DNA from 3 places in the Comamonas sp. CAH-2 genome. Region 2 is predicted to be linked to each of the others. Evidence: predicted binding sites of a transcription regulator. Region 2 holds the regulator's gene; each other region holds the start of a gene.
The links. The regulator FNR, encoded in region 2, switches genes on or off when oxygen is low (the NO sensors DNR and NnrR bind a similar motif). The targets are predictions, from matches to a motif close to TTGATNNNNATCAA.
Positions count from the first base shown of each region.

Region 1 (9,983 bases), on a different contig from region 2:
GGTATGGCGGCGGCAAGAGCACGGCCACCACCACCGTGGCCAAGGCGGCACCGGCGCAGCCCCTGTACGCCCCCGTGCGCCATTACGCGGGTGACATCAGCGCGGCCCGGGCCTATGTGGGCACGCAACTGCCGGCCAGCCAGCGCATGGCGCTGATCGATGTGCGCGATGCCACGGAATACCGCCTGGGCCACCCCGAGGGGGCGCGCCACCTGCCGTTTCCGCGCCTGTACCAGCAGTGCCAGCCCCACCCGTTTGGGGCGGCCGAGGCACAGATCCGTTTGGACGATGGCAGCCAATGCCGCTATGGCGCGGTGCCGGGCACCGAGGTGCGCGTCAGCGCGGCGGACTTCTGGCAGGCCGTGCAGGCGGTGCTGCCGTACAAGGATGCCCCGGTGGCCGTGCTGTGCCGCACGGGCGCCTGCGCGGCCGAGGCGGCCAATGTGCTAGCGCGGCCCGACCTGCTGGTCGATCAGCGCTGGGCCGGCCAGGGCTATACCGAGGTGTATGTGATCCGCGAAGGCTTTGTCGGCGAACCGCTGGTGGCCGTGGATGCCACTAGTGGCCGCGTGCTCAGCACGGACAAGAAGGGCGACAAGCTCAAGCTGGACGGCGTGGGCGGCAGCTTCTACGGCGTGGTGCCGGTGGCGCTGGACGTCAACAAGGACGGCAAGCTCACCGAGGCCGACCGGGGCGGTTGGCGCAACTTCCTGGGCCTGCCGTATGCGGTCAGCATGCATCCCAACCTGCTGAGCGACGCGGCCCAGGCGTATTACGACAAGCCCTGAGTCCCGCAGCCGCCCGGCTGTGGCGGGGCGGCTGCCATGTTTTGAAGATTCACGTCATGCCGCGCAAGCAAGCGTGCGGCGGACATTCACCAAGGAGTCGAGATGGCCGGTGCTGGACTGTTGATGCTGTTGGATGACATTGCCGCCGTGTTGGACGACGTGGCCCTGATGAGCAAGGTGGCCGCGCGCAAATCGGCCGCCATGGCCGACGACGTGGCGGGCATGACCAAGGTGGCCATGCAAAAGACCGCGGGCGTGCTGGGTGATGACCTGGCCCTGAACGCCGAGCAGGTGACCGGCGTGCGCACCCACCGCGAACTGCCCGTGGTCTGGGGCGTGGCCAAGGGATCGCTGCTCAACAAGGTGATCCTGGTGCCGGCCTTCTTGCTGATCAGCGCCTTCATGCCCTGGCTGATCACCCCGTTGCTGATGGTGGGCGGCGCCTTCCTGTGCTTCGAAGGGGTGGAGAAGATCTTGCACACCCTGCACCAGCGCCGCAACGGCCACGATCCCGTGCAGGAGGCCCAGGAAGCCCAGGCCCAGGGCGTGGCGCAGTCCTCGGTGCGTGAGGCCAAGCAGCGTGGCATGGATGCCGCGGCCTATGAACAGCAAAAGATCAAGGGTGCCATCCGCACGGACTTCATCCTCTCGGCCGAAATCCTGGCGATTGCGCTGAGCACCGTGGCCAACGAACCGCTGGTCAAGCAGTTCAGCGTGCTGGTGGCAGTGTCCCTGGCCATCACCGTGTTCGTGTATGGCCTTGTGGCCTGTATTGTGCGCATGGACGATGTTGGCAACGCCTGGATGTCCAAGGACCGTGCCAGCCTGCAGGCCCTGGGCCGCGGCCTGATTGCCTTCACCCCCTGGCTGATGAAGGGCCTGTCGATCGTGGGCACGGCGGCCATGTTCCTGGTGGGAGGCAGCCTGCTGGTGCACGGCCTGCGGCCGATCCAGACCTGGCTGGATGCCAGCATTGCCCCGCTGGGTGGCGTCGTGGCCTTGCTGGTGCCGCTGCTGGTCCATGTCGGGGTGGGGGCCCTCATTGGTGGGGTGATCGTGGTGCTGGTGCAAGCGGTACAGCGCCTACGCGGCACCGCGGATACGCACTAGCCCTGCGCATGGGTATAGAAGTGGGGGTGTTGCTGTGGCAGGGGTTGTTGCTTAATTCCAACATTTCTGCAAACTCTGAAATCGCGCTGGTGACCGGGTTGACCTAAGGCAAACCCCAGGGTGGGGCGCAGTGATGCAATGGCTGTCACGGGGGTTGTCCCCGGACTTTGACCAAACACCTACTATGAAAAAGACTCTGCTGGCCGTGGCCGCTCTGTGTGCAATGACTTCCGGTGCTGCCATGGCGCAGCAGCAAGATGGCAAGTGGCAAGTGCGCGTGCGCGCGGTGCACCTGGAAAGCGACAACGGCGGTGCTGCCGGTGCTGCTGGCGTTAGCATCAACGACAAGGTGATTCCTGAGCTGGACATCAGCTACTACTTCACCCCCAACTTCGCCGCTGAACTGGTCCTGACCTACCCTCAAAAGCAGGACGTGCGACTGAATGGCGCCAAGATTGGTTCGCTGAAGCACCTGCCTCCCAGCCTGATGGCCCAGTACCACTTCACCAACTTTGGTGCTTTCAAGCCTTACGTGGGTGCTGGTATCAACTACACACGCTTCTCGAATGTTGACCTGCCCGCCGGTCTGGATGTGAAGCGCAACAGCTGGGGTGGTGCTCTGCAAGTCGGTTTTGACTATGCGCTGGACAAGAACTGGTCGCTGAACTTCGACGTGAAGAAGGTGTATATCGACACGACCATCAACAACGGCATCGGCAAGTTCAAGATCGACCCCATCCTGCTTGGCGTGGGCGTCGGCTACCGCTTCTAAATTTCCAGCTCTCTCCAAGGGCTTCCAACCGCTGCCATGGCAGCGGTTTTTTTATGCCTGCAACCGTGCGGCACTAGATTGATTCCAGCAGGGCGTGGGCCATTAGGCTCAAACCGCTGAGCACCAGCAGGCCGCAAATGTGCCGGCGCAAGGCCAGGGGCGACACCCGCCGTGCCAGGCGGTTGCCCAGCAACACGCCAATCCCGGCGACGCCCAGGAGCGCGATCCAGCGCAGCCACAGCCCGGGCTGGGACAGGCGCCCGGAAACCCCGAGGGTGAGCAGCACGGCGCACGCGCTGACGGCGATCACCACGGGGGCGGTGGCGCGCAGCACCTGCACATCGGGCAGGCGGCGGCTCAGCCAGGTCACGACCAGGGGGCCGGCCGTGCCGAACAGCATTTCCACGCTGCCGATGGCTATTCCCATGACCGGTGCCCAGCGGGGACCCAGCGGCTGGCGCTGCGCTGCAAATGGGCGCAGCGATTGCCAGCCCACGGCTGCCACATACAGGCCCAGCACCAGCAAGGGCCAGCTGGCGGCCAACACCTGGCTGAGCCACAGGCCTGCCATGGCTCCGGCGACCATGCCGGGCAGCAGGCGGCGCAGTTCGGTCAACTGCACCTGGCGCAGGTTGAGCCCGCCATGCAGCAAGGACGCGGGCACATCCATCAGCAGGGTGAGCGCCACCACTTCGGGCAACGGCCAGTGCCAGGCCAGCAGGGGCACGATGACCAAGGCCGATCCAAAACCGGTGATGCCCAGCACCACATAGCCTGCCAGCACCGTGCAGGCCGGGTAGAGCAGATCCCACATCATGCGACGCTGGCAGTGCACCAGCTCTCGGAGTCGGCCAACGAGGCGTCGGCGTCCAGTGGGTACATGGGGCGGGGCAGGTGCTTGAAGGGAAACAGGCTGTAGTCCGAGCTGCACACACCGGGGCCGCTGACCAGCACGATGTGCCGGGCAAAAGGCTCGAAGCCTGCGCGGAAGTGTTGGCGTGATTTGAGCAGCACATACTTGGAGTGCGCAGGGTCCACGCCGGCATGCGTGAACACGCCGGTGTCGTAGGGCTCCTGGGGGCGTTCCGAGATGAAGATGCGTACCGTCCCCACGCGCAGTACGGCGGTGCGACCCAGGCTCAGACGCATGCCGGTGTACATGGGGCCGGTCACGGTGTAGTTGCCATCGGTCAGGCGTTCCACCATCCCGGTCAGGCGCAGCGGCTGCCCGGTCAGGTTCAGTGCGGGCATGTCGGTCTTACCGCCCACATCCACGGTCACCTCGGCACCCACACCGTGTTCAAACAGCAGGGCCACCGTGGCAGGGTCGCAGAAGGGGCCGGCCACCACGTCTTCCAGCCCTTGGGCCAGCACTTCCTGCAGCACGATCATGATGTCGGTGGTGCCGCCAGCGCCGCAGTTGTCACCGTGGTCCACCAGGATCACCGGGCCTTGCTCCAGCGTTTTAGCGTATGCAATCGACTCGGCCACCGGGGTGGCTGGGAAGACAAAGTCTGCCCGCCGCGACCAGGCCAGGGCACACAGCTCGTCCAGCAGTTTCTCGCCGGCGTCCAGGCGTTCACGCTCGGCCACCACCACCACCGACAAGCCGGCGCAGGGAATGTCTGACAGCGGAAAACCCCCAAACACCGAGGCATTGAGCACCTCGCCGTCGCGCTCGGCCTGCATGGCACGGTCCATGATGTCCTTCATGGGTTGCATCGCCGGGGTCTGGCGCAGCATGTGCGTCAGCATCGGCAGCCGCCGCCACAGCAGCACCGGCGCACTGCGCTGCTCCAGCAGGGCGCGGATGCTGCGGCCCACGCGGGCGCCGGTTTCATACACGTCCACGTGGGGGTAGGTGCAGTAGCCGGCCACCACGGTGGCGTGGCGGATCAGCTCGCGGCTGAAGTTGGCGTGGAAATCCAGGGCTACGCCGATCGGCAGGCCTGCCGGGGTGCTGGCGCGCAGGCGGCGCAGCAGCTCCCCCTCGGCGTCGGGATAGCCCTCGACCACCATGGCGCCGTGCAGGTCCAGCAGGATGGCGTCGCAGCCTTGGCGGGCGCTGTGCACCACGGTATCGCACAGGCTTTCAAAGGCTGCGCGCGTCACCAGCCCGCTGGGCACGGCGTTGGCGCAGACGGCAAAGTCCACCTCGGCGCCCATGCCACGGGCCAGGTCCAGGTAGGCAGCGGCGGCACTGTTCGTGCCCTCACATGCCTGGCGGGCAGCTTCGCCATAGGCGGGTCCGTGGGTGGTGGTGCCTCGGCGGAAATCGCTCAACTCGGTGGGGACAGGGGAGAACGTATTGGTCTCGTGGCGAATCAGGGCAACAACAAATTTCATGGTGCACCCTGCTTACTGTTTTTCCAGGCCCGACTTGTCCACCAGTGCGCCGTAGCGCCGGGTTTCCTGCAGCAGGAATTCCTTGGCCTTGGCGGGCTCCAGCAGCACGGTGTCCAGGCTCAGTAGCTGCATGGTCTTGGTGAAGTCCTCGTCCCTGGCGCCGGCCTTGAGGACCTCATAGATCCTGTCGATGATGGGCTGCGGGGTGCCGCTGCGCACGACCACGGACAGATTGGATTGCACGTGCAAGGCCTTGGGGTCCAGGTCGCTTTGTGGCACGGCCTTGGGGAACTCCTTGAGCGGGCTGGTTTGCAGCACGGCGACGGGCAGCACGCGACCGCTGCGGGCGTGGGCCACCGAGGAGCCCACCACGTCCACGTGCGCATCGATATGGCCGCCAATCAGGTCGGCCACAGCAGGGGGCGAGCCACGGTAGGGCACGATCTCGAAGTTCAGGCCGTTCTCGCGGCGCCAGTTGTCCAGCGCCAGGTAGGCCGCGCCGCCAATGGTGTTGACGCTGATGGAGACCCGGCCGGGTTTGGCGCGGATGGCTTGCACCAGGTCGTTGAGCTGTTTGTAGGGCCCCTGGCCGTTGACGATCAGCCAGTGCGGGTAGGTGTTGAGTACGGTGATGGGCGTGAAGTCCTTGTCACCGTCGTAACGCGGGTCTTTCAGCAGCCAGTGGTTGATGTTGAGTGTGTTGTCGCTGGCAAGGAACACGGTGTGGCCGTCCGCGGGCTCGCGCATCACGGCCAGGGCGCCGGGCACGGTGGCGCCTCCGGAAATGTTCTCGACCACCACGCTGACCTTGGGGAAGGCCTTGCCCAGCTTGTGGGCTACGAGGCGTCCCATGGCGTCGGCGGTGCCGCCGGCGGGGTAGGGCACCACCACTTTCAGGGTGCGGCGTGGCCAATCGGCCTGTGCGTGGGCGGTGGACAGGCCCAGCATGGGGGCCAGGCTGGCGGCGAGGGTCCAGCCAATGATCTGGCGGCGGTTCGGGTGCATGCGTGTCTCCTTGTTGTATGTGTCGCCTGGATGCAAGGCAGGCAACGCGGCGGAGTATAGGAACGCATGTCGATAAGGTCTAATATATATTGAATCTATTGTTTATATATAAAAGATATGGATGAGCACCGCCTGAAATGCTTTGTCGCCGTCTACGAGCAAGGCAGCGTGTCTGCCGCCGCCGAGCGTTTGCACATGACCCAGCCGCCCTTGAGCATCCTGCTGCGCAAGCTGGAAGATGAGTTGGGGGTGAACCTGTTCGACCGCAGTGGCCACCGGCTGGTGCCCACCGCCACGGGTGAGCTGTTTTACCTGCGTGCCAAGGCGCTGCAAGCCAATCTGCAGGCCATGCGGCGCGAGTTGCGCGAAACCGCGCAGGGATCGCGTGGCACGGTGCACATTGGCTGCGCCACGGCGGCCAGTCTGTTCATCATGCCACGCGTGATGGAGCAATTGCTGGCCAGTGCGATGAAGATCACGGTCCATGTGCACGAGGGGGAAACCGGCTATCTGCTCCAGCGTCTGCGCGAGCGCAGCCTGGACCTGGTCATCTGCCGCAGCCAATTTGCGGCGCCGGAGCTGCAGAACCAGGAGGTGATGAACGAACCCTTGCGGGTGGCCTTGCCGCCGCAGCATCCCTTGTGCGGGCAGGCCCAGATTGCCTTGGGGGCGTTGCGCGCAGAGCGCTTTTTGCTGCACAGCTCGCTGCTGGGCACCGGCATTTCGGACATGTTGCTGCGCGCCTGCCAGGAAGCCGGGTTCACGCCGGAAGTGGCCTACTGGGGGGTGGAAACCTTGCCCATGCTGCTGATGGTGCAAAAAGGCCTGGGCGTGGCCTTTGCCCCCGACAGCTTTGCCCAGTTGGGCGTGCAGGGCCTGCCTGTGCTGGTGCCGCTGGCCGATGCCAAGCTGCGCACGCACCTGAACATGATCTGGCCGCGCGGCCATGCGCTGCCCCCGGCGGCAGAGCGGCTCAAGGAGCTCATCCTGGCGCAATGCCTGCCGCCGCCCACCTGCGCACAGGCCAAGGGCCCTGCACAGGTGCCTGAGGCCTGAGCCCCAGTCCTCAGACCTGGGCCAGGGCCTGGTCCAGGTCGGCCAGCAGGTCGTCGATGTGCTCGATGCCCACGGACAGGCGCACCATGCCTTCGGTCACACCGGCCTTGGCCAGTTCGGCCGCGTCCAACTGGCGGTGCGTGGTGGAAGCCGGGTGCGTGGCCAGCGACTTGGCATCGCCAATGTTCACCAGGCGCGTGAACAGCTGCAGGGCATCGAGGAAGCGCGCACCGGCCGCGCGGCCTTCTGCGCCCTTGAGGCTGAACGACAGAATGCCCGAGGCGCGGCCGCCCGACTGCTTTTGCACGATGGCGTGGTCCGGGTGGTCCTTGAGGCCGGCATAGCGCACCCATTCCACCTTGGGATGGTTTTGCAGGGTTTCGGCAATCTTTTGCGTGTTCTCGCAGATGCGGTCCATGCGCAGGGCCAGGGTTTCAATGCCTTGCAGGATCTGGAAAGCGTTTTGCGGCGAGATGGCCGCGCCCATGTTGCGCAGCGGCACCACGCGCGCGCGGCCGATGAAGGCCGCAGGGCCCAGGGCTTCGGTGTAGACCACGCCGTGGTAGCTGACGTCGGGCTCGTTCAGGCGCTTGAAACGGGCCTTGTGCTCGGCCCAGGGGAACTTGCCGCTGTCCACGATGGCGCCGCCCACGCTGGTGCCGTGGCCGCCCAGGTACTTGGTCAGCGAGTGCACGACGATGTCGGCACCAAATTCAAACGGGCGCAGCAGGTAGGGGCTGGGCACGGTGTTGTCCACGATCAGCGGCACGCCATGCGCATGGGCCACATCGGCCAGCGCGCGGATGTCGGTGACATTGCCCAGCGGGTTGCCGATGGACTCGATGAACACCGCCTTGGTCTTGGCATCGATCAGCGCGCCAAAGCTGGCCGGGTCGCGCGGATCGGCAAAGCGCACCTCGATGCCCTGCTGCGGGAAGGTGTGGGCAAACAGGTTGTAGGTGCCGCCGTAGAGCGTGCTGGCGCTGACGATGTTGTCGCCCGCTTCGGCCAGGGTCTGGATGGCGGCGGTGATGGCGGCCATGCCCGAGGCCACGGCCAGCGCGGCAATGCCGCCTTCCAGCGCCGCGACGCGCTTTTCCAGCACGTCGGTGGTGGGGTTCATGATGCGGGTGTAGATGTTGCCCGGCACCTTCAGGTCGAACAGGTCGGCGCCATGCTGCGCGCTGTCGAAGGCATAAGCCACCGTCTGGTAGATGGGGACGGCCACGGCCTTGGTGGTGGGGTCGGGGCTGTAGCCGGCATGGACGGCCAGGGTTTCAATGCGCATGACAAGGGTCTCCGGGTTCAATCGTTGTAGAAGGTGCAACGATTGTGGAGAAGAACCCTGGCTGCGCCAACTACGCATCCGTGATGTGCTTATGCCGCCAGCGGTGCGTGCACAGCAGCGGCCGGATGTGCTTTGAAATTGAGAGCTGTCAGCGCTTGCTGCACCAGCGTCATTGGCACTTTGGGTGCTGAAGCTGCGCGCAGGCTGTGGCCTGGTGGGCGCGGTGCCTGCGCAACACGGCAGGGGTGGCGGGTGGGGCGGAGGCCCGCACAGCCGGGTGGCCGTGCGGGAAAGGCTGGACTGTGCCGGGGCTCAGTTCAGCAGGGCGGGCTCGTTGCCGGCCTGCGAAGTGGCAGCCACCTGACGGGCAGGGGCCGCGCTGCCGGCGGGGGCCAGCTTGGGCGCCACAGCCGCGAAGCGCGCCGAGGTGCCGGTGCCGGTCTTGAAGACGGCCACCAGCTGGTTCAGCTCGGCCGCCTGCATGTTCAGGCTGCTGGCGGCGGCGGCGCTTTCCTCGACCAGGGCGGCGTTCTGCTGGGTCACCTGGTCCAGCTGGGCAATCGCATCGCTGACCTGGCTGGTGCCCTGGCTTTGCTCGTTGCTGGCGTTGCTGATTTCCTGGATCAGCGTGGCCACGCTTTGCACCTGGCGAACGACCTCGTTGATGGTCTGGCCCGTAGTGTCCACCAGGCGCGTGCCTTCGTTGACCTGGTTCACGCTTTGCTGGATCAGCTGCTTGATTTCCTTGGCGGCTTCGGCGCTGCGGCCGGCCAGGGAGCGCACCTCGCCGGCCACCACGGCAAAGCCACGGCCTTGTTCGCCAGCACGCGCAGCTTCCACCGCGGCGTTCAGCGCCAGGATGTTGGTCTGGAAGGCGATGCCGTCGATCACGCCGATGATGTCGGCAATCTTGCGCGAGCTGGCCGCGATGGTTTCCATGGTCTGGGTGACCTGTTCCATGGCCTGGCCACCGGCGTTGGCGCTTTGTGCGGCACCGCGCGCCAGCTGGGTGGCCTGCTGGGCGTTGTCGGTGTTGTGGCGCACGGTGGAGGTCAGCTCTTCCATGCTGGCGGCAGTCTGCTGCAGGTTGCTGGCCTGCTCTTCGGTGCGCTGCGACAGGTCGTTGTTGCCGGTGGAGATCTGGTTGGCGCCGGTGGCAATCGATTCGCTGCTTTCGCGGATGCGGTTCACGATGCCGATCAGGTTGCCGTTCATGGTCTGCAGGGCCAGCATCAGGCGGCCCAGCTCGTCCTTGGACGTGACCTGGATGCTGGAGCTCAGATCGCCCTGGGCCACGGTCTCGGCCACTTGCACGGCGCGGTCCAGGCTGCGGGTGATGGTGCGGATCAGCAGTGTGGCGCCGGCCAGGGCCAGCACCAGCACGATGGCGGCCGTCACGCCGGCGGCAATCACGGCCTGGCGCAGGCTGGACTGGGCCTCGTTGTAGGCGCTCTGGGCCTGCGCTTCCTGCATCGCCGACAGCTGCTGCAAGGCCGCGGCCAAGGGGCTCACGCTGGGGAACAGGCGGTATTCGATGAAGGAGCCCAGCGAGTCGTGGTCTTGGCGCTCGAACAGGCGCAGCACGTCGTCAATGCGCGGGGTGATGGCGTCCAGCAGC
Region 1 covers NZ_VSWF01000005.1:60,318-70,300, forward strand. Annotated here, with positions in the region: gene FYM52_RS05425 (rhodanese-like domain-containing protein) at 1-788, shown strand, start outside; gene FYM52_RS05430 (DUF808 domain-containing protein) at 891-1,898, shown strand; gene FYM52_RS05435 (OmpW family protein) at 2,083-2,670, shown strand; gene FYM52_RS05440 (sulfite exporter TauE/SafE family protein) at 2,744-3,487, opposite strand; gene FYM52_RS05445 (M81 family metallopeptidase) at 3,484-5,016, opposite strand; gene FYM52_RS05450 (tripartite tricarboxylate transporter substrate binding protein) at 5,029-6,021, opposite strand; gene FYM52_RS05455 (LysR family transcriptional regulator) at 6,139-7,077, shown strand; gene FYM52_RS05460 (O-acetylhomoserine aminocarboxypropyltransferase/cysteine synthase family protein) at 7,088-8,365, opposite strand; gene FYM52_RS19110 (methyl-accepting chemotaxis protein) at 8,678-9,983, opposite strand, start outside.
Region 1: FYM52_RS05435 (OmpW family protein) is a predicted target of FNR. The motif match lies at 1,997-2,010, and genes of this name have one in related genera.

Region 2 (9,983 bases):
CAAGCGCTGCCGATTTAGACAATGACATTCGCGTGGAATTGCCACCCGCCGGTTCACAAGCCCTGTAAAATCACAACCGTCTGCAATCCTCCGGGCTTTATATTGCCTTGAACCAATGCTCTGTGAGCACGGGCTTGATACATTGCCTGGCAAGCGTGATCGTCTCGCGTCAGATGAACCCAATGCTAGGTTGCTCTCGCCCACCTGAACCCCCGGTTCAGGTTGACGGCCCGGCGGCTTTGCAGACACCTTCACCGCCTTGACGCAGGCATCCCCCAAAAAACCAACCACATGCTTGGCCAGGCCGCCTGAATTGGCGCCCGAATAGCTTTGGCATGCTTGGTTGTTCATATGCACAGTGGTCCTGCAACTGCTGCAACTGCTGCAACATGGTGCCGGAGGCGCCGCCTGCCACCTAGCGGCACCACATGGCGGGGGTAAAGATCAGATCCATCCAGAGCGCCCACAGCGACACCGCCACCAGCATCAGACCGGCCACGCGGGTGCCCCACTCTGCCCGCCAGCGGCGCACCCGCCCACTGAGCCAGCGCCACGCGTACGGTGCCAACCACAGCCACAACCCGCCCCCCACGGCAAACGCCACCATGCTGCCAGCCCCTGCCACAGCACCACCACTCAGGGCGGCCACCAGCACGGCGGAATAAAGCAGGCCGCATGGCATCAGCGCCCACGCAATACCCGCCAGCAGCCCCCCGCCGGGCAACGCCAGCACGGGTTGGACCTTGGCCCAGGCCGCACGGCCAGCGCGCTCCAGCCATGCCGGCTGCTGTCCCTGAAACACCATGAGCAAACCCCAGGCCAGAATCAGCAGATGCATCAGCACCCACACCGGGTGCAGCAAGGAGGTACGGTCAGAGAACCAAGCCACCTGCTCCATCGCCAGGGCGGCCACCGCCCCCAGCATGCCGTAACCCAGCAAACGCCCGGTGTGGAATTGCAGGGCCGCCCAGCCAGGCACGCCGCGGGACGACGCCACAGCGGCGCCGGCATGCAGGCGCACGGCATGGGCCTGCCCCTGGATGACGGCATGGCAGGGTGCGGCACACATGGCAAGACAATGGGGCCCACCCACGAGCCCCATGAAAAATGCCGTCCAAAGCAGAGAAAGCGCCATAAGGATCAGATGATCCGCGAAAACCTGGCCCGGTTGCGGTCTGCCTGCAAATAACGGTCAAACACCAGGGCGACGCCGCGCACGAAGAACCACCCCTTCTCGGTCACCTTGATGCAGTCGTCCTGGATTTCCACCAGGCCTTCTTCTTGCTGGCTTTCGAGTGCAGCGATTTCCGCCGCGAAATACTGCGGGAAGTCGATCAGCCATGCGTTGTTGATCGACTCGAACAGCACCTCGCCCTGGCACATGATGGTCATGATCACGGCGCGGCGGATCAAGTCATCGCGCGTCAGCGCCAGACCGCGCACCACGGGCAGGCGTCCCTGGTCCAGCAGGTCGTAATACTCTTCCAGCGTCTTGGCGTTCTGGCTGTAGGTGGCGCCTACGCGGCCGATCGCCGAAACCCCCAGCGCAATCAGATCGCAATCCGGCTGGGTGCTGTAGCCCTGGAAGTTGCGATGCAGTCGCCCCTGGCGCTTGGCCACTGCCAGCGCATCCTCAGGCAAGGCAAAGTGGTCCATGCCCACATACACGTAGCCCGCATCAATGAAACTGGCGATGGCCGCCGAGAGCATGTTCACCTTGTCTGGCGCAGGTGGCAAGTCCTGCTGCAGGATGCGGCGCTGGGCCTTGAAACGCTCGGGCAAGTGGGCGTACGCATACAAGGCAATGCGATCCGGGCGCAGCTGTGCCACCTGTTGCAGCGTGCGCGCAAACGATTGCGCGTTCTGCTTGGGCAGGCCATAAATCAGGTCCACATTGATGGACTGGAATCCCAATTCGCGCGCAGCGGCCACCAGATCGAACACCTGCTCGGCGGGCTGCTCGCGGTGCACGGCCTTTTGCACATCGGGATCGAAGTCCTGCACGCCGAAACTCAGGCGGTTGAAGCCAACTTCCTTGAGCACAGCCAGGCGCTCGCGCGTCACCGTGCGCGGGTCCACCTCGATGGAATACTCGCCAGCAGGATCAAAGGCGAAACGCTCGCGCAGCATCTGCCACAGCTCACGCAGCTCGTCATCGGACAGGAACGTGGGCGTTCCTCCGCCGACATGGAACTGGCTGACCACCTGCCCCCGCCCGCAGTGCTGCAGGTGCAGATCGACCTCGCGCTCCAGATAGCGCATGTACGTGGCAGCACGCTCATGGTGCTTGGTCACGATCTTGTTGCACGCGCAGTAATAGCACAGCGATTCGCAAAACGGGATGTGCACATACAGCGACATCGGCTGCTTGGCAGCCGCAGCGACTTTGCGTTGCTTCAGAGCCAAGATATAGTCGCTATCACCAAACGCTTCCACAAACCTGTCTGCTGTGGGGTAAGAGGTATAGCGTGGACCAGGTACGTCGTAACGACGCAGGAGTTCGGGTGTGACGACAGTCATGAATCTTTTTTCCTTGATTGTTAGACTGTGCACCAATGGCCCGCAACCATCCTTGACGTGAATCAAGAGGTCTGCGATCAAGCAATGCCACAATTTTGACAAGCATCATTCACCGCAATCCCAGTTGTAACAGCTTCTTTTTTACCGACCTTTAACGCACCGCGTGACCCGCAAGAATGCCTGCACCACGCCGCGTCCGAGTACATGACCCCTCCAACCATCAAAGTCACCTGTTCCAACTGCAACCTGCGCGAGCTGTGCATGCCTGTGGGGCTGAGTGAGCAGCAGTTGCAGCGCATCGACGAAATTGTGGCCACCCGCCGCAAGGTCAAGCGCGGCGGCACCCTGTTCCGCAACGGGGAGCCCTTCACATCGCTGTATGCCATCCGCACAGGCTTTTTCAAGACCTGCGTGGCTACCGAAGATGGTCGCGACCAGGTGACAGGCTTCCAGATGGCCGGCGAGATCATTGGCCTGGATGGCATCGTGCATGACCACCACACCTGCGATGCGGTGGCCCTGGAAGATGCCGAAGTGTGCGTGATGCCGTTTGACGGGCTGGAGGAGGTGTCGCGCGAAGTGACGGCCCTGCAGACCCACGTGCACAAGGTCATGAGCCGCGAAATCGTGCGCGAGCACGGTGTGATGCTGCTGCTGGGCAGCATGCGCGCCGAAGAACGCCTGGCGGCCTTCATCCTAAATCTGGTGCAGCGCCTGCACGCACGCGGCTTCTCGTCGTCGGAACTGGTGCTGCGCATGACGCGCGAAGAGATCGGCAGCTACCTGGGCCTGAAGCTGGAGACGGTCAGCCGCACTTTCTCGAAGTTCGTCGAAGAAGGCATGGTGGAAGTCAAACAGCGCCACGTGCGCATTCTGGATACTGCCGCGCTGCAACGCTTGGTCAACAGCCACCAGGACTGCAACAAGTAACCACCTGCCGCTGCCTCAGCGCAGGTACACGAAAAAAGGCCTCTCTGGATTTGCAGGGAGGCCTTTTTACTTCACGCGTTGTTGGGATAGCAGGCTTGCAGCCGCTCGGGATCACCAAGCCCGGCCGACGGCGCCTGGGCTTGGGCATTGACCGCGGCGCTGGGCAGGGCCAGCACCATGGTCATCCAGCCGGCCACGGCGAAGACCGCCCAGAACGCAAAGAATGCCAGGGTGTAGATGGCCGTGCGCGACAACTCCACCGCCTGCCCCATCCACAGCATGTCGTGCGGGTCAAACGCCGCGAAAACCAGCATCTCCATCACGCCGGCCGCCACAAAGGCCGGCCAGCCAATCCACATCCAGCGTCGTGTCCACATAAAAGCACTCCTTCGCAAGGGGTTGTGCATAAATTGTGTCCACAGGCACTGCACCCTGGTTGTGGGACAAACACTGAATAAAAAAACATAGCTGCCAGCGCTTGATTCCATTGAATTTCAAATAATTTTCTATTTGAAACCTACTGATTACATGCGCCAGCAGCTATGTTTTAAGCCAATCCCCTCTGCGCGGTCATGCCCCCCGTGCTGCCGAGAACAGCACAAACGGCCTGTCAGCACGCCGCATCACTTGGGTGCCAGGTTGGGCAAATCGTCCGCAGGGGTGGCGGCATGGTTGCGCACCGCGTGCGCAGGCGCATGGCTTTTGTCCGGGTTGCGCAATTGCTCGTTGATGTTCACGCCCTTCTGGTAATAGTCGGGGTCCACAACCGGGTCCGCGCCACGCGTGGCAATGACCAAGGTGACAATGCCCGCCACCACCACAATGGCAGGACCTGCCAGCACCAGCCACACATGGCCGAATTTCCACCAGGGAGCGGTCGAGACTTCGGGCTTCATTTCAGCTTGAGACATCCTAGACTTTCTGAGAGATAAACACACATTGCGCACAATGCCCAACGGCAGCGTGCGCCAGACCAGCAATCACCATCAACGCGGCACCACGAACACCGATTTTTCGGACACACGACCCTCGCCGCTGCGCGCATCGATATCGAACACGATGTGGTGCGAACCGGGCTCCGCCACCCCGTAGGGGATCTGCACCCGCACGGCCACGCCGCGCGTCTGGGCGGGCAGCACTTCAACCTCGCCCCCCTCGACCAGTTCGATCCCGTTGAGCCCATGCACCTGCACATGGTAGGTCTGGGTGGCCTCGGTGGCGTTCATGACCTGCAGCCGATAGACATTCTCGAGCTTGCCACCGGCCACGATCCGGGCCAGCGAGGCTCGGTCACGGATCACGTCCACCTTCAACGGCTCGCGCAGCGCCATGCTCACCACCATCGCCACCGACAGGCCGACCAGAACCGCACCGTAAATCAGCACCCGAGGACGGGCGATGCGCCGCAGGATCTGGGAGCGTGGCCAGCGCTGGGTAACGGCGTTTTGCGTCGTCAAGCGGATCAGGCCCCGCGGGTAATGCATGTTGTCCATCACGTTGTTGCACGCATCGATGCACAAGCCACAGCCGATGCACTCGTACTGCAGGCCGTTGCGGATGTCGATGCCCACCGGGCAGACCTGGACACAGAGCTTGCAGTCGATGCAGTCGCCCAGTCCCTGGGACTTGTAATCCGCATCCTTCTTGCGCGGACCGCGCGCTTCACCGCGCACGGTGTCATAGCTGACCACCAGCGTGTCCTTGTCAAACATCGCGCTCTGGAAGCGCGCGTAGGGACACATGTACTTGCAGACCTGCTCGCGCATGTAGCCGGCATTGCCATAGGTGGCAAAACCGTAGAACAGCACCCAGAAAATCTGCCAGCCACCTTGCAGGGCCAGCAGCTCGCTGCCCAGCTCGCGGATGGGCACAAAGTAGCCCACAAAGGTGAAGCCGGTCCACAAGGCAAACGCCACCCACAGCAATTGCTTGAGCGATTTTTTCCAAACCTTCTCCCAGGTCCAGCCGGCCTGGTCGAGACGGATGCGCGCACTGCGGTCACCTTCGACCTTGTGCTCGATCCACATGAAGATTTCCGTGTACACCGTCTGCGGGCAGGTGAAGCCGCACCACAGGCGCCCGGCCACGGCCGTGAACAGGAACAGGGCCAGTGCACTGATGATCAGCAGCCCCGTGAGGTAGATGAAGTCCTGCGGGTACAGCACGTAGCCGAACAGGTAAAAGCGCCGCGCGCCCAGATCGAACAGCACCATCTGGCGCTGCCCCCAATCCAGCCAGGGCAGGCCGTAGAACAGCAGCTGCGTGGCCCACACCATCAGCCAGCGCCAGCGCATGAAGGTCCCGCTGATGGAGCGCGGATAGATTTTCTTATGCGCTTCGTAAAACGAGACAGATTTTTCCTGGCTTTCCGCTTTGATAGGAATGACTTTTTGCGGTTTCTTTTGCTCGGAACTCATGAATTACGCTCCCCTAATCGCACCAAATAAAAAGGCGGCACACAGTGCCGCCTTTTGGATCGCCACAACGATCAGTTAGCCGCTGCGGGCTTGTGTGACAAACCCCAGACATAGGCGGTCAGAACGTCGATCTGGGCAGGGGTCAGCTTCTTGTCCTGCGCAGGCATTTCGTTCATCTTGCCATTGTTGATCATGTCCACAATCGCCTGTTCGCCCCAACCGTGAAGCCAGATGTCATCGGTCAGGTTAGGCGCGCCGAGCATGGTGTTGCCCTTGCCGTCCATGCCGTGGCAGGCTGCGCAAGCGGTGAACTTGGACTTGCCCAGCGAAGCCTTCAGCGAGTCATGGGGGCTGCCGGACAGGCTCAGAACATAGTGGGCCAGGTTGCGCACATCGTCGGGAGAACCCACGGCTTCGGCCTGGGGAGGCATCATGCCGATACGACCCTGGGTGATGGTTTGCTTGATGTTCTCAGGCGCGCCACCGTGCAGCCAATCGTTGTCGGCCAGGTTCGGGAAGCTCTTGCTGCCGCGGGCATCGGAGCCGTGGCATTGCGCGCAGTTGTTCATGAACAAACGCTCGCCGATGGCCATGGCCTGGCTGTCCTTGGACACATCTTCCGTGCTCATGGCCGTGAAGCGTGCATACAGCGGCTCCAGCTCGGCCTTGGCTTTTTCCACCTCGGCTTCGTAGGCACCCACTTGGCTCCATTGCAGCTTGCCGGCATAAGTACCCAGACCAGGATAAGCCGTCAGGTACAGCAGACCAAAGATGATGGTGATCACGAACATCCAGACCCACCAGCGTGGCATGGGGTTGTTCAGTTCACGCAGGTCTTCGTCCCAGACGTGGCCGGTGGTGTTTTCCTCATCGGAAACCACCTTCTTGCGGGCGGTAATGACCAGGAGCACCAAGCAGCCGACGATGCCGGCTAAGGTAATGCCTGCGACATAGACCGACCAGAAATTGTTTATGAAATCGCTCATGGGATGTTCTCGTTCTGGTGGAGAGAATCAGTCTTGTTGGAAAGGCAGCTGCGCCGCCTCATCAAAGCGGGCCTGGTTACGGCGGGCATACGCCCACCACCAGATGCCTAGGAAACACGCCAGCGATGCCAACGTCGCAACAATGCGCATGGTGGTGATATCCATAACCCGCTCCTTCTTACTTCAGCGCAGTGCCCAGACCCTGCAGGTAAGCAATCAATGCTTCCATTTCGGTCTTGCCCTTGATCTGCTCCGCTGCACCGGCGATTTGCTCGTCGGTATAGGGAACACCCACTGTCCGCAGCGCAGACATGCGCTGGGCCACCACGGTGTGATCCACCAGGTTCTTTTGCAGCCATGGGTACTCGGGCATGTTGGACTCAGGCACCAGATCACGAGGGTTGTTCAAGTGGATACGGTGCCATTCATCGCTGTACTTGCCGCCCACGCGGTGCAGGTCAGGACCGGTACGCTTGGAGCCCCACTGGAAGGGGTGGTCGTACACGAACTCACCCGCCACCGAGTAGTGGCCGTAGCGCATGGTTTCTGCGCGGAAAGGACGGATCATCTGGGAGTGGCAGTTGTAGCAACCCTCACGCAGATAGACGTCGCGCCCCATCAGTTGCAGTGGAGGGTAGGGCTCCACGCCCTGCACCGCCTCGGTCGTCGACTTTTGGAAAAACAGGGGAACGATTTCCACCAGCCCCCCCACCGCCACCACCAGCAAGATCAAGACGATCATCAAGAAATTGCTGGTTTCCACTTTCTCGTGGGTGAAGCCACCAGAGGCCTTGTTGTTGTTTGCAGACATTTCAGACTCCTAGTACTCAGGCGTGGGCAGGATGCACTGCAGGCACAGCCACCTTCACGGCGCGGCCAGACGCAGCGGTCTTCAACACGTTCCAGGCCATGATCAACATGCCGACCAAGTACAGAAGGCCACCGATCGTACGAATCACATAGAAGGGATACGTCGCCTTCACGCTTTCCACAAAGGTATAGGTCAAAGTACCGTCAGGATTCACAGCGCGCCACATCAGGCCCTGCATCACACCGGCAATCCACATCGCAGCGATGTACAGCACGATGCCGATGGTGGCCATCCAGAAGTGCAGCTCGATCGCCGACTTGGAGTGCATTTCCTTCTTGCCGAACAGGCGAGGAATCAGGTAGTACAGCGAACCCATGGTGATCAGACCCACCCAGCCTAGAGCGCCGGAATGCACGTGGCCCACGGTCCAGTCGGTGTAGTGGCTCAGCGCGTTCACGGTCTTGATGGACATCATCGGACCTTCGAAGGTGGACATGCCGTAGAACGACAGGGACACGATCAGGAAACGCAGCACGGGGTCATCACGCAGTTTGTGCCAGGCGCCGGACAGGGTCATGATGCCGTTGATCATGCCGCCCCACGACGGTGCCAGCAGAATCAGCGAGAACACCATGCCGACCGACTGCGTCCAGTTGGGCAGTGCCGTGAAGTGCAGGTGGTGAGGACCCGCCCACATGTAGGTGAAGATCAGTGCCCAGAAGTGCACGATCGACAGGCGGTAGGAGTACACCGGACGGCCCGCCTGCTTGGGGATGAAGTAGTACATCATGCCCAGGAAGCCTGCGGTCAGGAAGAAGCCCACCGCATTGTGGCCGTACCACCACTGGATCATGGCATCTTGCACGCCAGCGTAGGCCGAGTAGCTCTTCATCAGGCCAGCAGGCACAGCGGCGCTGTTGACCACGTGCAGCAGTGCCACCGCGATGATGAAGGCGCCGAAGAACCAGTTGGCCACGTAGATGTGCTTGACCTTGCGCGTACCGATCGTTCCGAAGAACACAATCGCGTAGGACACCCACACCAGGGTGATCAGGATGTCGATGGGCCATTCCAGCTCAGCGTATTCCTTGCCCGAGGTAAAACCGAGCGGCAGAGAAACGGCTGCAGCCACGATCACCAGCTGCCAACCCCAGAAGGTGAAGGCTGCCAGCTTGGGCAGGAACAATGTGGTTTGGCAGGTACGCTGCACCACGTAGTAGCTCGTTGCGAACAAGGCGCATCCGCCGAACGCAAAAATCACCGCGTTTGTATGCAATGGACGCAGACGCCCAAAGCTAAGCCAAGAAATTCCGAAGTTGAGTTCGGGCCAAGCCAATTGGGCGGCGATAAAAACGCCGACCAACATGCCTACTACCCCCCACACGACGGCCATGATTGAAAACTGTCGCACTACGGTGTCGTTGTAGTGTGCAGCACTGGTTTTTAGAGAATCCATCGGGCACCTCTTAATATGCAGTCGAAAGTGTTCACTGTTATGGTCTGGGTGTTGTTGACAAACATCAATCGTCTCGAAGAATGCGTTCTGCCTCCTGCTCGACGCTCTCAAACTGCCCGCGGTAAATCGCCCACCACAACCCCCCAGCGATCAGCAGCACCAGCACCACGGACAACGGAATCAGCAAATACAGAATTTCCATGAAAACACCCGCCTAGGCCGTGGCCGGCATTGAGGGAGAAACCGGCGACCCCTGCGGCGCAGCCGGCTGCAACGGCACAGGCTTGGCCAGGCGCGCGGCATTCAGCACCACCAGCAACGAGCTCAATGCCATGCCCAGGCCCGCAAGCCATGCGGGCATCCATCCCACCATGGCCAGCGGGATCGACAGTGCGTTGTACAAGGCCGAACCCAGCAGATTCTGGCGCACGACGCGCAGCGTCTTGCGCGCCAGCAAGACCGCCTGCCACACCAGCTCCAGGTTGTCGCTCAACACCACAAAGTCCGAGCGCGCCTGCGCCAAAGGTACGGCACGCCCAAAAGCGAACGACACATTGGCCCCCGCCAGCACCGGGCCGTCGTTCAGGCCGTCTCCCACCATCGCAATATGCCGCCCATCCTCTTGCATTGCGCGGATATGTGCAAGCTTGGACTGTGGCGAGCACTCCGCCACAAAATCGCCAATCCCCACCTCCTGCGCGATCCGGGCCACAGCCTGCGGCCCATCGCCGGACAGCAGTTGCACATGTAGGCCACTGCGCTGCATCGCGGCGACGACAACTGCTGCTTCTGCGCGCAGGCCTTCGCTCAGCTCAAAGACAGCGAGCGGCGTCAATAAGGGTGACTGTGCCTCTTGTGCCAGA
Region 2 covers NZ_VSWF01000042.1:4,261-14,243, forward strand. Annotated here, with positions in the region: gene FYM52_RS16470 (cell division protein ZapA) at 1-68, shown strand, start outside; gene FYM52_RS16475 (sulfite exporter TauE/SafE family protein) at 416-1,135, opposite strand; gene hemN (oxygen-independent coproporphyrinogen III oxidase) at 1,141-2,520, opposite strand; gene fnr (fumarate/nitrate reduction transcriptional regulator Fnr) at 2,725-3,450, shown strand; gene FYM52_RS16490 (hypothetical protein) at 3,522-3,827, opposite strand; gene FYM52_RS16495 (FixH family protein) at 4,074-4,361, opposite strand; gene ccoG (cytochrome c oxidase accessory protein CcoG) at 4,437-5,867, opposite strand; gene ccoP (cytochrome-c oxidase, cbb3-type subunit III) at 5,939-6,853, opposite strand; gene FYM52_RS16510 (cbb3-type cytochrome c oxidase subunit 3) at 6,881-7,018, opposite strand; gene ccoO (cytochrome-c oxidase, cbb3-type subunit II) at 7,032-7,664, opposite strand; gene ccoN (cytochrome-c oxidase, cbb3-type subunit I) at 7,681-9,120, opposite strand; gene ccoS (cbb3-type cytochrome oxidase assembly protein CcoS) at 9,185-9,322, opposite strand; gene FYM52_RS16530 (cation-translocating P-type ATPase) at 9,335-9,983, opposite strand, start outside.

Region 3 (9,983 bases), on a different contig from region 2:
GACCACGCCGATGGTCGTGCCCAGCCACCACAGGCCCGCGGGCCAGCGCCGCAGCAGCACCGCCTGCAGCAGGCCGGCCCAGATCGGGCTGGAGCCCAGGGCCACGGCCGTGCCAAAGCCCACGCCGGTGCGCTGCAGCCCGGCAAAGAACGTCAGGTTGTAGGTGGCCATGCACAGCGCGCAGACCAGCAGGCGCGGCAGGTCCAGCGGGCGGCGGGCCGGGTCGCTGCGCCCCACCAGCCCGCACAGGGCGACGAAGAAGGCGCCGGCCACCACCAGGCGCAGGGCGCCCACCCAGTAGGGGGAGAGGTCGGTCGGGGCGAAGCTCTGGGCGGTGCCGGTGGTGCCCCAGAGCATGGCGGCACCCAGCACCAGCAGGATGCCGTGGGCGGAAGAATTCGAGGACTGCATGGGGGGCGATGCTGCCAGCGGCGGCGCCGGCAAATGTCGAGCAACGCGCATTCTGCGCGCGCCGGGTCAGCGCCGGCGCAGGGCGCGCGCGCCGGTGCCCCGGTCGCGCCGCAGGGCATAGGCCAGGGCGCTGGCGCTGGCGTAGCCGCAGTCCGCAGCGCTGGCCTCCAGGCTGCGGCCGCGCGCCAGCAGGTGCTCGGCCTGGTCCAGGCGCAGCTGGCGCAGCCATTGCTGCGGCGTGCGGCCGGTCAACTCCAGCCAGCGGGCGTGGAAGCGCTGCGGGCTGAGGTGGCAGCACGCCGCCATGCGGGCCGTGGGCCAGGGGGTGTGCAGTGCGCGGCGGATGTGTGCCTCCAGGGCCTGCACATCCACGCCGCGGCGCGGCAGCAGTGTGGGGGCGTCCAGCAGCAGCTGCAGGCGCTCGGTCGCGGCCAGGGCCTGGGGCGGGCAACTGGCCGCGCGCGGCACCTGAAAGCGTCGCAGCTTGTCCAGCGCAGTGCAGGGCGGGGCCACCACGTCCATCACCAGCATCTGCGCCCCGGGCGGCGCCAGGTAGGCGTGGCGCGTGCCGGCCGGGATCCACAGGCCGGTGATCGTGTCGACATAGGCGCTGTGGCCGTCCACCTCCAGCTCCATGCGGCCCGACAGCGCGTACAGCAGCTGGGCATGCGTGGCGTGTGCGTGCGCAGGATGCTCCCCGCCGTAGTGGCGCAGGCTGCAATCCAGGGTAACAGGCAGTGAGGGCGTCAACATGGTGGCGGGCGAAGGGGGTGGCGCTGGTGATAATGGCACAACGCTTGTTGCCCACACCATGCCCGACGCTTCTCGCCCTGCTGCCCCCGCTTCCGCTTCGCCCCGCCGCTCCTGGGCGGACACCCTCAAGGTCTATGCCGAACCCGCCAGCCTGCGCATGCTGGCGTTGGGCTTTTCGGCCGGTTTACCCTTGCTGCTGGTGCTGGGAACGCTCTCATTTTGGTTGCGCAAGGCCGGGATCGACCGCTCCACCATCGGCTACATGAGCTGGGTCGGCCTGGCCTATGCCTTCAAGTGGGTCTGGTCGCCGCTGGTGGACCGCCTGCCGCTGCCGGTGCTGCACGGCTGGCTGGGGCGCCGGCGCAGCTGGCTGCTGCTGGCGCAGGGCCTGATCATCGGCGGGCTGCTGGGCATGGCCTTCACCGATCCGCAGCAGGACCTGAACCGCATGGTCTGGTGCGCCCTGGCCGTGGCCTTCGGTTCGGCCACGCAGGACATTGCGCTGGATGCCTTCCGCATCGAATCGGCCAACGCCGAGCGCCAGGCCGCGCTGGCGGCCACCTACCAGACGGGCTACCGGCTGGCCATGATCTGGGCCGGCGCCGGGGCGCTGTGGCTGGTGGCGGCGGCCCTGCAGGGCACCACCACCTATGTGCATGGCGCCTGGCAGCTGGCCTATGGCGTGATGGCCGCCAGCATGCTGGTCGGCGTGTGCACCGTGCTGCTGTCGCCGGAGCCCGCGGGCCGTGCGCAGACCCCGGCGCGCAACCTGACCGAGTGGCTGCGCGAGGCGCTGGTGGCGCCGTTTGTTGATTTCGTGCGCCGCTACGGCTGGCAGGCCATCCTGATCCTGGCGCTGATCGGCATCTACCGCATCAGCGACGTGGTGATGGGCATCATGGCCAACCCCTTCTACGTCGACATGGGCTACAGCGAGGGCGAGGTGGCCACGGTCAGCAAGGTCTTCGGCGTCATCATGACCCTGGTGGGCGCCTTCATCGGCGGGGTGATATCCATGCGCATCGGCGTGATGCGCGTGCTGATGCTGGGGGCCGTGCTGTCGGCCGCCAGCAACCTGCTGTTCGCCTGGCTGAGCACGCGCGGCCACGACCTGACCGGCCTGACCCTGGTGGTCAGCGCCGACAACCTCGCCGGTGGCATCGCCTCGGCGGCGTTCATCGCCTACCTGTCCAGCCTGACGAACGTGCAGTACTCGGCCACGCAGTACGCGTTGTTCAGCTCCATGATGATGCTGGCGCCCAAGTGGCTGGCCGGCTTTTCGGGCGCGTTTGTCGACGTCCATGGCTATGTGACGTTCTTCGTCGGCACGGCCTGCCTGGGCCTGCCGGTGCTGCTGCTGGTGGCCTTGGCCTCACGCATCAAAATGACCGCCAATGCTTGATGCGCCTGCGCAGACTGCTATGGCTTTGAGCTGGCGGTTCGGCCCACACAGGCCGGCCGCTGCGCTGCGCCGCCTGGGCGGCCTGCGCTTTACCCGGGCTTTACGTGACAGACAAACAGGCCCCCTACACTGGCGGGCATGAGCACACACAACCTGTTGATGATCGAGGACGATGTGCGCCTGGCCGACATGGTCAGCGCCTATCTGGGCCAGAACAGCCTGTCGGTGCAACACTGTGCCGATGCCACCAGCGGCCTGGCCCAACTGCAGGGTGCGGGGGCGCTGCCGGACCTCGTCATCCTGGACCTGATGCTGCCCGACATGGACGGGCTGGAAGTCTGCCGCCGCCTGCGCGCCATGCAGGGGCCTGCCGCCAAGGTGCCGGTGCTGATGCTGACGGCCAAGGGCGACCCCATGGACCGCGTGATCGGCCTGGAGATCGGTGCCGACGACTACCTGCCCAAACCCTTCGAGCCGCGCGAGCTGCTGGCGCGCATCCGCGCCATCCTGCGCCGCCGCGGTGACGATGCGCCCGCCGCCAGCGCGGTGCGCAGCACACCGGCCCTGCGTTTCGGCAGCCTGGAGATCGACCGGGATGCCCGCACCGTGACCGTGGCCGGACAGCCGGCGGAATTGACCAGCTACCAGTTCGACCTGCTGGTGGCGCTGGCCGAGCGCGCTGGCCGCGTGCTGACGCGCGACCAGATCATGGAGGCCGTGCGTGGCCGCGAGCTGGAGGCCTTCGACCGCTCCATCGACGTGCACATGGGCCGCATCCGCGCGGCCATCGAGGCCGACCCCAAGGCCCCCAAGCGCATCCTGACGGTGCGCGGCGTGGGCTATGTCTTCGCCAAGCAGCAGGACTGAGGCGCGCATGTTCAAGGTCTTTTCCCAACGGCTGTACCTGCGCATCTGGCTGGCGGTGGTGGGCGGCGTGGCCGTGCTGACCCTGGTGGTCGGCTGGGCCTGGCGCGTGGCGGAGGAATACAACGCCAGTAACAACGCCCAGCAGACCAACAACGCGCGCGAACTGGTGATCCGGGACGGGCAGGGGCAGATCCTGCTGCAGGGCCCGTTCGAGCGCATCCGCCGCCCCGGCGCGGACGGCGTGGTGTTCAACATCGAGGGCACGGACGGTCAGACCTACCATCTGGAGATGGCCCCGCGGGCCCAGCCTGGTGGCGGCAATCCGCGCGAACGCGCCGGGGGTGGCCGCCCGCCCCCAGGGCATGGCGGCCAGGACTGGGCCTTCTGGCTGCGGCCGCCGTTTGGCTTCCTGTGGCTGCTGGGCCTGATCGGCCTGGTGGTGGTGGTGGGCGTGTTCCCCATCATCCGGCGCCTGCTCAAGCGGTTGGAGAACCTGCAGCGCGGCGTGCAGCGTTTCGGCGAAGGCGACCTGAGCGTGCGCGTGCCCACCGAGGGGCGCGACGAGGTGGCCGACCTGGCGCGCCAGTTCAATGCCGCGGCCGGCCGCATCGAGGCCCTGGTGCAGTCGCACAAATCGCTGCTGGCGAATGCCTCGCACGAGCTGCGCTCTCCGCTGGCGCGCATCCGCATGGGGCTGGAGCTGATGGGCGGCGACAGCGCCTCGGTGGCGGCGGCCAAGGCCGAGATCCAGCGCAACATCGCCGAGCTGGACCAGCTGGTGGACGAGATCCTGCTGGCCAGCCGGCTGGAGTCGCCCGAGGTGGACGTGGGCAGCACCGAGGCGGTGGACCTGATCGGGCTGGCCGCCGAGGAATGCGCGCGCGTGGACGCCGACCTGGACGTGGAGGCCACCGAGGGCCTGGAGGTGCCGGCGATTGCCAAGCTGGTGCGCCGCGCCCTGCGCAACCTGCTGGAGAATGCCCGCCGCTACAGCCATGGCGAGGTCAGCCTGACGCTGTCGCGCGAGGGGGCGATGGCCGTGATCCGGGTCGAGGACATCGGCCCCGGTGTGCCGCCGGCGCAGCGCGAGCGCATCTTTGAAAAGTTCTACCGCCTGCCCGGGGCCAGCGAGCGCTCGGGGGGCGTGGGCCTGGGCTTGTCCCTGGTGCGCAGCATTGCGCAGCGCCATGGTGGCAGCGTGCGTTGCGAGGACCGCCGCGATGGCCGCCCCGGCGCCAGCTTCGTGCTGCGCCTGCCGCTGCAGGCGGCCGGCTGAGACCGCCAGCGAAATATTTCACCCACAAAAAAGGGCTGCCAGTGGCAGCCCTTTTTGCAGTGTGCGTGCGCTGGATCAGCGGATCAGCATCACGGGCACGGAGCAGTTGGCCAGCACCTGGGTGGAGACCGAGCCCATCACCAGCTTGCCCAGCGAGCCGTGGCCGTGGGTGCCCATGATGATCAGGTCGAACTTCTCGTCCTCGGCGATCTTGGCAATCGTGGTGCCTGCGGGGCCGATTTCGGCACGGGTGTGCACGGCGATGCCGCTTTGCGCCAGGAACTTGGTGACGGGGTCCAGCACCTTGGCCGATTCTTCCGCGTAGTACTCATCCACCATCTCCTTGCTCAGGGCCGCGCGGGCGCGGGGAGGCAGGGACGGCTGGACGGTCAGGGCGGTGTATTCATGGCGGCCTGCGGTGATCAGCTCTTCGTGCGCAGCCAGGTAGGCCAGCATTTTCTTGGTGAAGGGGCTTCCGTCGACAGCGAGCAGGATTTTCATGGCAAATATCTCCAAAAGGACAAGGGACAGCGTAATCACTGGCGCCAATGTTGTCTTGACTTACGTCATGTTTTTGGGGCGACGCAGCTGGAAAGCCCAGAAATCATAAGCGGATGCAGCGGCCGGGCTGGAAATGCGCCTGCTCGCCCTTGCGCGCATAGCCCAGCGGGTTGGCCACCACGCGGCACTGCCAGGGGCGACCATCGGCATGGTGGCCCTGGGCGGTGTAGTCGCTGGGGGCGTGCAGGTGGCCGTGCAGCCACAGCTGGGCTTGGGGCAGCAGCTCGTCCAGCGTATTGCAAAAGCCGGCCGTGCCGGGCACCAGGCCGTAGCGCGGGTCGCTGCTGCGCAGGCTGGGGGCGAAGTGGGTCACGACCACGGTGGGGCCTTCGCAGGGTTGCTGCAGCGCGTTGCGCAGCCAGGCCTGGCATTCCAGCGCCTGGGCGCGCATGGGCTCGGCCAGGAAAGGCTGGCCGTGGCGGGTGCCACCGGTTTTGCTGAGGTAGAAGTTGGCGGCGCGGAAGGACTTCTCGCGCAGCTTCAGCAGGCGGCCGACGTCGCCGGCCTGCACCTGATCGTCCAGCAGGGCGATGGCGTCGTAGTCGGTCCACAGCGTGGTGCCGACAAAGCGCACGCCGTCCAGCACCGTGGTGGCGCGTTCCAGCCAGATGAGGCCCAGCGCATCGCAGACGCGGCGCAGGCGGTCGTGGGCCGCGTCCCAGTCCTGGGCGTCGTACTCGTGGTTGCCGGGCACGAACACCACCGGGCAGGGCCAGCCGGCGAACTGCGGCAGGGGCGAAAAGCGCTCCAGCCCGAAATATTCGCCCTGCAGCAGGCTGCCGGCCTGGTAGGAGCCGATGTCGCCGGCCAGCACCAGCACCTGGGCATCGGCGGCCGGGGTGGGCTGAAAGTGGGGGTGAACTTCGAGGTGGAGGTCGGACAGCAGTTGCAGGTTCATGGCGACAGGAAGGTGCTCGGCGGCCATTGTCCGGCATCGGCGGGACGCAGGGTGTTCAGGGGCTGAAGGCTTTGAGGGCGGCGCGGTTCAGCGCCTGCAGCAGCCAGTCGTAGGCAGGGCGGTGCGGGCCACGCTTGTGCCACAGCGCATCGACATGCACGGCGGGCACTTCCAGCGGTAGCGGGTGCACCTGCAGCTGCGCCGCAAGCCCGGTGATGGGTACGAAGTGGCGCGGCAGCACGGTCACCAGGTCGGACTGGGCCACCACCCGGGCGGCCGTGGTGTACTGGTTCACGGTCATCACGATCTGCCGCTCGCGGCCCAGGGCGGCCAAGGCCTCGTCGATGAAACCGTAGGCGCGGCCGGAAAAGCTGACCAGCAGGTGGCGGGCGGCGCAGTAGTGCTCCAGCGTCAACGGCATCCAGGCCAGGGGGTGGTCCTTGCGCATCACGGCCACGTATTCGCCGTCGTAGAGGCGCCGGTGCTCGTGCGCCACCAGGGTGCCGGCCTGGGCGCGGGCGGTCAGGTCGGCCAGCACGGCGGGGAAGTAGCCCACGGCCATGTCGGCGGTCTCGGCATCCAGCAGGCCGCGCGGGTCGCGGGTGGTCAGCGGCACGATGCGGATGGCCAGCTGTGGGGCCTCGCGCTCCAGGATGCCGACCAGGTTGGGGATCAGGGTGCTGGCCGTGGCATCGGCCATGGCCAGCACCAGGGTGGTGGTGGCGCTGGCCGGGTCGAAGCGCTGCGGCGCCAGGCTGTGCTGCAGGTTGTCCAGGGCCTCGCGCACCACGGGCCACAGCGCCTGGGCGCGCGGCGTGGGCTGCACGCCGTGGCCGCGGCGCACCAGCAGCTCATCGCCCAGGGCGTCGCGCAGGCGGCGCATGGCGTTGCTGACAGCAGGTTGTGTGAGCGCTAACTTGTCGGCGGCGCGCGTCAGGCTGCCTTCGGCCATGACGGCATCGAACACGCGCAGCAAGTTCAGGTCCAGCAGGCGAAAGTCGTGGGGCGTCATGGCGGAAGATTTAATCATCACTGTGGTGAATGATGATGATTCAAAATATAAATTTGAAGGGTTTTAGGGATAACCCTAGTATTGCGGCTGTGCACTGACCGATGGACCACAAGTCCCCACCCAGGCGCACGTTTTAGGCCCTGACCATGACCACCTCGACCATCGCCCATCCCACTCCCCGCCAGGCTCCCCAAGCCCTGTTCCCTTGGCTGATCTCCATCGCTGCACAGCAGTGGAAGGCCTGGAAGGCCGCGCGCCGCGCCGTGCGCGCCGATGAGCTGACGTGGAACATGGCCCTACAGGATGCCCGCGTGATGGCCGACCTGTCGCGCGCCATGTCGGCGACCGCCGGCCAGCGCTAAGGCGCCCCGGCCCCTGCAGGCCCACCCCCAAAACCGCCGCTGCGCCGTCAGCGGCTTTTTTGTGGGCGCATAAAAAAAGGAGCATGCAGCGCATGCTCCTTTTGCTTTTGGCAGCGCTGGGTGTCTGAACGTCTTCAAACACCAGCGCAGGCAGCTCACTTTTTAAGCGGACAGACGGGCTTCCAGTGCGGCCTTGGTGTCCAGCAGGGCCTGGGGCAGGCCCTGGGCCAGCTGTTCGAAGTGGGCGGTGTGCAGCTTCAGCTCTTCGTTCCAGGCGGCCTTGTCGATGCCGGTGACGGTGGCGAACTGCTCAGCGCTGAAGTTCAGGCCGGTCCAGTTGATCTCGCCGTACTGGGGCGCCACGCCGAAGGCGGTGTCCTGGCCCTGCGCCTGGCCTTCGATGCGGTCGATCATCCACTTCAGCACGCGCATGTTTTCACCGTAGCCGGGCCAGACGAACTTGCCGTCGGCGTCCTTGCGGAACCAGTTGGTGGTGAAGATCTTGGGCAGGGCGGCGCCTTGCGCTTCGATCTGGGCGCCCAGCTTCAGCCAGTGGGCGAAGTAGTCGCTCATGTTGTAGCCGGCGAACGGCAGCATGGCGAAGGGGTCGCGGCGCACCACGCCCTGGGCGCCAAAGGCGGCGGCGGTGGTTTCCGAACCCATGGTGGCAGCCATGTAGACGCCTTCGGTCCAGTTGCGGGCTTCGGTCACCAGGGGCACGGTGGTGGAGCGGCGGCCGCCGAAGATGATGGCGTCGATCTTCACGCCCTTGGGGTCATCCCAGGCTTCGTCCAGCGCGGGGTTGTTGGTCGCGGCCACGGTGAAGCGGGCGTTGGGGTGGGCGGCCTTGGCGCCGGTTTCCTTGGCGATGGCGGGGGTCCAGTCCTGGCCCTTCCAGTCGATCAGGTGGTCGGGCAGCTTGCCCTGGTCCTTTTCCAGGCCTTCCCACCACACGTCGCCATCGTCGGTCAGCGCCACGTTGGTGAAGATGACGTTCTTGTCCAGGCTGCGCATGCAGTTGGGGTTGGTCAGCAGGTTGGTGCCGGGTGCCACGCCGAAGTAGCCCGCCTCGGGGTTGATGGCGCGCAGGCTGCCGTCGGCCTGGGGCTTGATCCAGGCGATGTCGTCACCAATCGTGGTGACCTTCCAGCCGGCGAAGCCGGCGGGGGGCACCAGCATCGAGAAGTTGGTCTTGCCGCAGGCCGAGGGGAAGGCCGCGGCCACGTGGTACTTCTGGCCTTCGGGGTTGGTCACGCCCAGGATCAGCATGTGCTCGGCCAGCCAGCCCTGGTCGCGGCCCATGGTGGAGGCGATGCGCAGCGCAAAGCACTTCTTGCCCAGCAGGGCGTTGCCGCCGTAGCCCGAGCCGTAGGACCAGATTTCGCGCGTTTCGGGGTAGTGCACGATGTACTTGGTCGTGGGGTTGCAGGGCCAACTGGTGCTGTCCTTCTCGCCGTCCTTCAGCGGGGCGCCCACGGTGTGCACGCAGGGCACGAACTCGCCATCGGTGCCGATCACGTCGTACACGGCCTGGCCCATGCGGGTCATGATCTTCATGTTCACGGCCACATAGGCGCTGTCGGACAGCTCGATGCCGATGTGGGCGATGGGCGAACCCAGGGGGCCCATGGAGAAGGGCACCACGTACATGGTGCGGCCGGCCATGCAACCGTCAAACAGCGGGTTCAGCGTGGCGCGCATCTCGGCCGGGGCCATCCAGTTGTTGGTCGGGCCGGCGTCTTCCTTCTTTTCAGAACAGATGTAGGTGCGGTCTTCCACGCGAGCCACGTCCGATGGATCGGACCAGGCCAGGTAGCTGCCGGGGCGCTTGGCGGGGTTGAGCTTCTTGAAGGTGCCCGCCTGAACCAGTTGCTCGCACAGTGCGTCGTACTCGGCCTGCGAGCCATCGCACCAGTGCACCTTGGCGGGCTTGCACAGGGCCACCATTTCGCTGACCCAGGCGATCAGCTTGGGGTTCTTCACATAGGCCGGGGCCTGCACTTGCAGGGCTTGGGGGGCGGGGGCGTTCATCAGAAGTCTCCAGGATGTTTAAAAGCGGTTATGCCAGGCCCCGTGGCGGAGGCTGGCACAACCGTTTTCTGACGGTCCGGTTGCTGCTTTTTGCAGCAGCAGGCGGCCATTCTAGGGAGCCGTCATAAAAATGCCATCCATGAATGCGGTAAATCTATGCATTTGGTGCATCACTATATGTGTGCAAGGAATGATGCAAGCGCCGCCTTGCCGGTTGGCGATGGCGGGTGCTGCCGGCGCTGGATGGCTGGCCGCCGCACAATGCGGGCTGTGAAAGGTTGAGTCATGTCCCCCCAAGAATTTCTGCAGGCCTTGCGCCAAACCCTGGGTGCCGAAGCGGTCTTGTCCGGCGATGCCGTGCCCGCGCGCTACCACACCGACTGGAGCGGCACGCCCCCCGTCGCACCGCT
Region 3 covers NZ_VSWF01000017.1:20,005-29,987, reverse strand. Annotated here, with positions in the region: gene FYM52_RS10990 (DMT family transporter) at 1-411, opposite strand, end outside; gene FYM52_RS10985 (AraC family transcriptional regulator) at 478-1,164, opposite strand; gene FYM52_RS10980 (MFS transporter) at 1,223-2,566, shown strand; gene FYM52_RS10975 (response regulator) at 2,705-3,433, shown strand; gene FYM52_RS10970 (ATP-binding protein) at 3,441-4,709, shown strand; gene FYM52_RS10965 (universal stress protein) at 4,785-5,210, opposite strand; gene FYM52_RS10960 (metallophosphoesterase) at 5,314-6,168, opposite strand; gene FYM52_RS10955 (LysR family transcriptional regulator) at 6,224-7,180, opposite strand; gene FYM52_RS10950 (hypothetical protein) at 7,327-7,542, shown strand; gene FYM52_RS10945 (phosphoenolpyruvate carboxykinase (GTP)) at 7,705-9,573, opposite strand; gene FYM52_RS10940 (FAD-binding oxidoreductase) at 9,859-9,983, shown strand, end outside.
Region 3: FYM52_RS10965 (universal stress protein) is a predicted target of FNR. The motif match lies at 5,266-5,279, and genes of this name have one in related genera.